2 regions of the Streptomyces sp. NPDC002825 genome follow, and region 2 is predicted to be linked to the other one. Evidence: riboswitches for the same ligand, from Rfam matches in the RefSeq annotation. Region 2 holds a riboswitch; the other holds the start of a gene.
What was found. A riboswitch is a leader RNA that binds a small molecule or an ion and turns the genes downstream of it on or off. The one in region 2 is predicted to bind S-adenosylmethionine.

Region 1 (4,174 bases), 130 kb from region 2:
GGGACCAGCGCCAGGTGGTAGTCCTGCACCAGGACCTCCGCGCCCTGCGCCGCCTCCGCCGCCAGGGCCTCCGCGAACGCCCGGTTGTAGCTCCGGTACGACTCCCAGCGGCGGCGGAACCCCGCGTCGAAGACCGGCTCGCGCGGGATGTCGTACAGGTGGTGGTGGAGGAACCACAGCACCGAGTTCGCGATGCCGTTGTACGCGTCGGCGTAGATCCCCGGATCGATGTCCAGCATGCGCACGCCCGGCTCCGCCGTCCCGCGCCGCACCGCCTCCCGGTCGCCCTCGCCGAGCGCCGCGCAGACCCAGAGGCTCTCCTGGGAGTCGATGGTGCTCAGGGCCGACGCCAGGCCGCCGCCGCCCTTGCGGGCGTCCAGCGAACCGTCCTCGCCCAGCGCGTACGAGACCGGGCCCCGGTTGGATGCCACCAGCACAGTTGCCATGTGGCGAACCTAGCCCGTCCCGTAAACGCTCAAACGTACGTATACGAGACGAGCTGATTCGGCCACGAGGAGTTGCCGCAGGTCAGTCGCGTCGGCCGCGCATCGCCGCCTTCGCCACCAGGCCGGTCGCCGCCAGGGCCACCGCCAGCGCCCCGAGCAGCCACAGCCGCTCGCCGCTGCGCCCGGTCTCGGCCGTGGAGCCGGCGTGACCGCCCCGGGGCCCGGGGGTCGGGGGTGCGGGTCTGTTGCGGAGCACGAAGGTGTTGTTGTCGTCCGAGCCCTGGCCGGAGGCCGCGGTCGCGCAGCGGGCCGCCAGGTCCGCCGGGGCGGTCGGACAGCCCATGACCGTGTTGCCGATCGTCGTGAAGTCGCCGTACGGCGACTCGTCGTACCGCTTGCCGAAGGGCTCGACCACGTCCGCGGCGGCCGGACCGGCCGCCGTGAACGCGAGCGAGCCCGCGACGAGCCCGGCGGCCGCGAGCACTCTCCCGAGCCCGAGGTGAAGGTGCGTGAAGCGCATAAAAGGGCAATTTATGCAAAGCGGATCATTGCGGGGCGTTACGCCACGCGGCGGTGCGCGTACTCCGCGATCTCCACCATCGGCGGCCGCTCCTCCGTGTCCACCGCGTACGTCCGCGGCTCGAAGCCCTTCTCGCCCCGCTCGAACTGCGTCAGCCGCGGCCGCACCAGATGGCCCCGCGAGAGCCGCAGCTGCGCCGTCCGGTAGATCGCCGCCGCCATCCGGCCGAGCGCCTGCCCGTCCTGGTGCCGGTGCTTGCGCACCCCCACGTCCACCTGCGCGAGCGCGTCCAGGCCCACCGTGTGCAGGGCGTCCACCAGCAGCCCCAGCTCCACCCCGTAACCGACCGGGAAGGGGAGCCGTTCGAGCAGCGAGCGCCGCGCCGCGTACTCGCCGCCCAGCGGCTGCACGAAACCGGCGAGCAGGGGCCAGTGGAGGTTCAGGAGCGGGCGCGCCACCAGCTCCGTCACCCGGCCGCCCTGACCGGGAGCCTTGCCGGAGGCGAGCCCATCGAATTCCGTGCCGAACGGGCGGTCGTACATCGCCTTCACGAAGTCCACGTCCGGGTCCGTGAGCAGCGGCCCCACGATCCCCGTCACGAAGTCCGCCGAGAAGTCCCGCAGGTCCGCGTCCACGAAGCAGACCACGTCCCCGCTCGTCGCCATCAGCGACCGCCAGAGCACCTCGCCCTTGCCGGGCACGGCCGGTATGCGGGGGAGTATCGCGTCCCGCGCGACCACCCGCGCGCCGGCCGCCGCCGCCACCTCCGCCGTACGGTCCGTGGAGCCCGAGTCGATCACCACCAGCTCGTCCACGAGGGGCACGGACTCGGTCATCAGCTCGCGCCGGATCACGGAGACGATGTCCCCGACCGTCGCCTCCTCGTTCAGCGCGGGCAGGACGACGCTGACCGTCGTCCCCCGCTTGGCGGCGAGGATCCGCTCCAGCGGCCGGTCCGCCACGGACCAGGACCGCCGGCCCAGCCAGCGCTCCACCTCTTCCAGCACATGATCTCCATCTCGCGGTTCGGACGGCCGGTTCAAGCGTCCGGGCCTTCGGTTACAGTCTTGAACAACGCGGATGCCCGATGCACGTCGGGGTGCCGCCCGCGTCGGAGTGCAGGAACGAAAGTCCACCGCGCTTCACAATCGAATACCGCTCATCCAGAGGGGCAGAGGGAAACGGCCCGTTGAAGCCCCGGCAACCCTCCAGTCGGTTTGTCTCGTCCTCCAGCGAGGTCCCCGGCTAGGGAAGGTGCCAAATCCGTCTCATGACGAAAATTTCGTCATGGGAAAGATGAGGAGAAAGGGCCTCGCCTCCATGGCTGTTCAGACCGTCGCACCCACCACCGTCGACCTCGGTCCCGCGTCCGGGCTTTCCTGTCGCGAATGTGGTGAAGTCTTCCCGCTCGGCCCGATCTTCGCCTGCGAACTCTGTTTCGGACCGCTCGAAGTCGCGTACGACCTTCCCACCGGTGACCCCGAGGCGCTGCGCAAGCAGATCGAGGCCGGCCCCGCCAACATCTGGCGCTACGCCCCCCTCCTGCCCGTCCCGTCCGACGTCGCCGAGAAGCCCAACCTGAACCCCGGCTGGACCAAGCTCGTCCAGGCCGACAACCTCGCCGCCGCGATCGGCGTCGAGCCCGGCAAGCTCTTCGTCAAGGACGACTCCGGCAACCCGACCCACTCCTTCAAGGACCGGGTCGTCGCCCAGGCCCTCGAAGCCGCCCGCGCCTTCGGCTTCACCACCCTCTCCTGCTCCTCCACCGGCAACCTGGCCGGCGCCGTCGGCGCCGCCGCCGCCCGCGCCGGCTTCCGCTCCTGCGTGTTCATCCCGCACGACCTGGAGCAGGGCAAGGTCGTCATGGCCGGTGTCTACGGCGGTGACCTCGTCGCCATCGAGGGCAACTACGACGACGTCAACCGCTTCTGCTCGGAGCTCATCGGCGACCCGCTCGGCGAGGGCTGGGGCTTCGTGAACGTCAACCTCCGCCCGTACTACGGCGAGGGCTCCAAGACGCTCGCGTACGAGATCTGCGAGCAGCTCGGCTGGGTCGTCCCCGACCAGCTCGTCATCCCGATCGCCTCCGGCTCCCAGCTCACCAAGATCGACAAGGGTCTCCAGGAGCTCATCAAGCTGGGCCTCGTCGAGGACAAGCCGTACAAGATCTTCGGCGCCCAGGCCGAGGGCTGCTCCCCGGTGTCGGCGGCCTTCAAGGCCGGCCACGACGTCGTACGGCCCCAGAAGCCGAACACCATCGCCAAGTCCCTCGCCATCGGCAACCCGGCCGACGGCCCCTACGTCCTCGACATCGCCCGCCGGACCGGCGGCGCCGTGGAGGACGTCAACGACGAGCAGGTCGTCGACGCCATCAAGCTCCTCGCGCAGACCGAGGGCGTCTTCGCCGAGACCGCGGGCGGCGTGACCGTCGGCGTCACGAAGAAGCTCGTCGAGGCCGGTCTCATCGACCCGAGCCTCACCACCGTCGTCCTCAACACCGGCGACGGACTCAAGACCCTGGACGCGGTGGCCGACACCTCTCAGGCGACCGCCACCATCCGCCCGAGCCTGGACGCGTTCCGCGACGCCGGCCTGGCGCTCTGAAAGGTAACGAACACATGGCCGTGAACGTCCGCATCCCCACCATCCTCCGCACCTACACGGGCGGCCAGGCCGAGGTCCAGGCCGAGGGCGCGACCCTCGCCGAGGTCATCGCGGACCTGGAGAAGAACCACACCGGCATCGCCGCCCGCGTCCTGGACGACCAGGGCAAGCTGCGCCGCTTCGTCAACGTGTACGTCAACGACGACGACGTGCGCTTCGAGCAGGGCCTGGAGACGGCCACCCCGGCCGGTGCGGGCGTCTCGATCATTCCCGCCGTCGCCGGCGGTTGCTGATCTCCGGCTGATCTCCGGCCGAGGTCTACCAGTCAGTACGAATTGCCCCTTCCGCGCGATAAGCGGAAGGGGCAATTCTGCATGGTTGAGCGCGGTAGAGTTGGGGAAGTCCCCTCCGCTGCTCATGCCAAGCGCATATGAGAATGCGTCCCCGCACGACAAGAAGCAGCCAAAGTGTGTGCGCGTTGTGTACCTTCTGCGCGCTTTGCCGGGCCCGACTTGCCCCGTCATCCAGGGGATTATCCCCAATTCCCCTTTCCAGGACGCCCAGAATTCTCGGTCGAATGACCTGTTGCAGAGGGCAGTTGGGC
Region 2 (4,174 bases):
TCGATAGGGTGGAACCGTATCCGTCACGTGATCATCACAGGAGCTGCCATGAGCGCTGCGACCCCCGCTGGAGGACCTACGTCGGCGGGCCGCTCCTGGCCCGTCCTGCTGAACGGGCTCCTCGACGGCCACGACCTCACCGCCGACGACACGGCCTGGGCGATGGACCTGATCATGAGCGGTGAGGCGACCGACGCGCAGATCGCCGGCTTCATGGTGGCCCTGCGCGCCAAGGGCGAGACCGTGCAGGAGATCGCCGGCCTCGTCCGGACCATGTACGAGCACGCCAACGTCATCGAGGTGCCGGGCCGGACCGTCGACATCGTCGGCACCGGCGGCGACGGCGCCAAGACGGTGAACATCTCCACGATGGCGTCGATCGTCGTCGCCGGGACCGGCGCCAAGGTCGTCAAGCACGGCAACCGCGCCGCGTCCTCCGCCTCCGGCTCCTCCGACGTCCTGGAGAAGCTCGGCGTCAACCTGAACCTGACCCCGCAGCGGGTCGCCGAGGTCGCCGACGAGGCGGGCATCACCCTCTGCTTCGCGATCAAGTTCCACCCCTCGCTGCGGCACGTCGCCGCTGCCCGCGGCCAGCTGGGCATCCGGACCACCTTCAACGTCCTCGGCCCGCTGACCAACCCGGCCAAGGTGCGGGCCCAGGCCGTCGGCGTCGCCGACCCGCGCATGGCGCCGGTCGTCGCCGGGGTCTTCGCCGAGCGCGGCAACTCCGCCCTCGTCTTCCGCGGCGACGACGGCCTGGACGAGCTGACCACCACCTCCACCTCCCGGGTCTGGGTGGTCCGGGACGGCGGCGTCACCGAGGAGCGCTTCGACCCGCGGGACGTCGGCATCGACCTCGTGCCCCTGGAGGCGCTGCGCGGCGAGGACGCCTCGTACAACGCCGACGTCGCCCGCCGGCTGCTCGCGGGGGAGACCGGTCCGGTACGGGACGCGGTGCTGCTCAACGCGGCCGCGGCGCTCACCGCCCTGGACCCCGGCACGGGCACCCTCGCGGAGCAACTGGCCGCGGGCATCGCGAAGGGGGCCGAGGCGATCGACTCCGGCGCGGCCCAGCGGTCCCTGGAGCGGTGGATCGCCGCCACCCACCGCTGAGGCGCCCCGCGCGGCCCCGTCCGGCATACGGACGGGGTTGCGCGTCGTCGATCAGCTGAACTACGTTCTGTACCAGGTCATGAGTGACAGCCCTCAAGCCCCGGCTGGCTGTCCGGCAACCCTCCGTCCGTGGCGGGGTGCCCCGGGTGAAGACCAGGTCGTACGGCAGAAGCCTGCGGCAAGCGCGGACCCCTGCGCGCCACCCTGGGGTCCTTGGTCCTCTAGGGAGCGGTGTCTCGTGAGCAAGCGAATGCGTTAGGGCCCTTCCGGCCCCTTCTCTCCACCCTCACACCCGTACGCGGCACCCGTCTGTGCGCTGCCCTGCGGGCCCTTTCACGCCTTTTCGCGCCCTTTTTATGCCGGGAGACACCGTCATGTCCGCACGCCCGAACGCCGCCACCGTCGACACCTCCGCCGCCGAGTCCGCCGACCCCTGCTGCGCCGCCCCGCTGCCGGTTCTCGGCCGGGACGTCACCGTCCCGCTCGTCACCGGCGGCGAAGTGACCTACGCGGCCCTCGACTACGCGGCCAGCGCCCCCGCCCTCCAGCGCGTGTGGGACGACGTCGCCGCGTACGCCCCGTACTACGGCAGCGTCCACCGCGGCGCCGGCTACCTCTCCCAGCTCTCCACCGACCTCTTCGAGAACAGCCGCGTCACCGTCGCCGAGTTCCTCGACTGCCGCCCCGACGACCAGGTCGTCTTCACCCGCTCCACCACCGACTCGCTCAACCTGCTCGCCGCCGCCGTCCCGGCCGGCTGCCAGGTCTTCGTCTTCGAGACCGAGCACCACGCCTCCCTGCTGCCCTGGAGGGACGCCCGCGTCACCTACCTCAACGCGCCGCGCACCCCGGAGCAGGCCGTCGAGACCCTGGAGCGCGCCCTCGCCGACCGCGACCCCATTGGCCCCGCCCTGGTCTGCGTGACCGGCGCCTCCAACGTCACCGGCGAGCTGTGGCCGGTGAAGGAACTGGCCGCCGCCGCGCACGCGCACGGCGCCCGGATCGTGCTCGACGCCGCCCAGCTGGCGCCCCACCACCCGGTCTCCGTACGGGAGTTGGACGTGGACTGGGTCGCCTTCTCCGGGCACAAGCTGTACGCGCCCTTCGGCTCCGGCGTGCTCGCCGGCCGCGCCGACTGGCTGCAGGATTCCGAGCCCTACCTCGCGGGCGGTGGAGCGTCCCGCAAGGTAGCCCGTCGGGCCGATGGTGGTGTGGACGTGGAGTGGCACACCACCGCGGCCCGGCACGAAGCCGGTTCGCCGAACGTCATCGGCGTCTACTCGATCGCCTCCGCCTGCAAGGCGCTCACCGAGGCCGGCTTCGACTCCCTCGTCGCCCGCGAGCAGCACCTCATCGCCAAGGTCCGCGAGGGACTGGCCGACGTGCCCGAGGTGCGGGTGCTCTCGCTCTTCGGCGACGACGCGTCCCGCGTGGGCGTCATCTCCTTCGTCGTGGACGGCTGGAACAGCTCCCACTTCGCCGCCGCGCTCTCCGCCGAGTACGGCATCGGCGTCCGCGACGGCCTGTTCTGCGCCCACCCGCTGGTGCGCACCCTGCTCGGCAGCGACCCGCAGGACCCGGGCGAGTGCGGCGCCCCCGAGGCGAACCCGGGCGAGAGGTCCCTCAACGCCATCCGGGTGAGCTTCGGCGCCGGTACGCCGGACGAGCACGTGGACCGGTTCGTCGGCGCCGTGAAGGAGCTCGTCCGGGACGGCGCGCAGTGGAAGTACCGCACCGAGGACGGCCGCTGCGTCCCGGACCGTGGCTGATTGCTCACTCGTACGGGTGAAGGGGGCCTCCCGGTCGGGAGGCCCCCTTCGGTCGTGCCGCGTGCCCCGTGTCAGGACTCCAGACCGATGGCGAAGGCCGCCTCCAGGTCGTGCTGGGAGTAGGTCCGGAAGGCGACGTGCGTGTCCGTGGCCTCGACGCCCGGGATCTTGCTGATCCGGCCGGGGATCACGTCCGCCAGGTCGTCGTGGCGCGGCACCCGGACCATGGCGATCAGGTCGTACGTACCGGTGACCGAGAAGACCTCGCTGACGCTGTCGAGCGCGGCGATCGACTCGGCGATCTCGGGGATGCGGTCCACGCTGGTCTTGATGAGCACGATCGCGGTGATCACGGCTGGCTTTCTCCCTCGGTCGCCGCGGCTTGGGCTTTCACTCTATCCCCACCGCGGAAGCGCACCCAGGCGTAGAGGAAGCCGACGGAGAAGCCCACGACATGGGCCAGATAGGCGACGCCGGGCCCCGCGCCCGCCTCCCGGGCGGCCAGCCACTGGAGCGTGAACCAGAAGATCAGCACGATCCAGGCGGGGAAGCGCAGCGGCAGGAAGAAGAGGAAGGGGAAGAGGCTGGTGACCCGGGAGCGGGGGAAGAGGAAGAGGAAGGCCCCGAGCACCGCGGAGATCGCCCCGGACGCCCCGACCAGGGTCTGCTCGCTGTCCGCGTGGGCCAGCGCGTACCCGGACAGGGCGATGTAGCCGGTCCCCAGGTAGAAGAGGCAGAACTCGACGGCGCCCATGCGCTCCTCGGCCATCGCGCCGAAGACGTACAGGAAGAGCATGTTGCCCAGCAGATGGAGCCAGCTGCCGTGGACGAAGAGCGCGGTCAGCGGGGTGAGCAGGGCGCGCGGGTCGCCGCCGGTCAGGTCGGCGGGGACGACGCCCCAGCGGCGGAAGTAGGCGCCCTGGGCGGCCAGCAGCTCGTCGCCCGTGCCGTACCCGGGGTTGATCCCGGAGACCGGACTGATGACGAAGAGCAGGCAGCAGGCGGCGATCAGTCCGTAGGTCACCGTGGGTCCGCCGCGGGTGCCCCGCCAGGCACCGAGGACCGCGCCTCGCCAGTCGATCATGGACAGATCATGGCGTACCGGGGCCGAAGTGGACAGAGTGCCTCGCCGTGCCCCTGCCCGGCCGTGAGGCCGTAGGGTTACGGGCACACCACCGCAGTTCGACGGCGCACCGCGGCACCCGCACCTGGCACCACGCAACAGGAAGAAGGACGGACCGATGACGACGGTTCCCCTGCCGACCGACGAGACCCGCTGGCGCTGCACGCTC

Region 1: linked by a shared signal. The riboswitch ahead of thrC (threonine synthase) and the one ahead of ABT041_RS07500 (aminotransferase class V-fold PLP-dependent enzyme) in region 2 are both predicted to bind S-adenosylmethionine.

The regions. Positions count from the first base shown of each region.
Region 1 covers NZ_JBEOVH010000004.1:38,867-43,040, reverse strand. Annotated here, with positions in the region: gene ABT041_RS06860 (alpha,alpha-trehalose-phosphate synthase (UDP-forming)) at 1-446, opposite strand, end outside; gene ABT041_RS06855 (hypothetical protein) at 529-966, opposite strand; gene ABT041_RS06850 (glucosyl-3-phosphoglycerate synthase) at 1,005-1,973, opposite strand; SAM riboswitch class I at 2,123-2,269, shown strand; gene thrC (threonine synthase) at 2,263-3,570, shown strand; gene ABT041_RS06840 (MoaD/ThiS family protein) at 3,585-3,863, shown strand.
Region 2 covers NZ_JBEOVH010000004.1:169,282-173,455, forward strand. Annotated here, with positions in the region: gene trpD (anthranilate phosphoribosyltransferase) at 49-1,113, shown strand; SAM riboswitch class IV at 1,189-1,304, shown strand; gene ABT041_RS07500 (aminotransferase class V-fold PLP-dependent enzyme) at 1,488-2,882, shown strand; gene ABT041_RS07505 (Lrp/AsnC family transcriptional regulator) at 2,954-3,235, opposite strand; gene ABT041_RS07510 (rhomboid family intramembrane serine protease) at 3,232-3,966, opposite strand; gene ABT041_RS07515 (hypothetical protein) at 4,124-4,174, shown strand, end outside.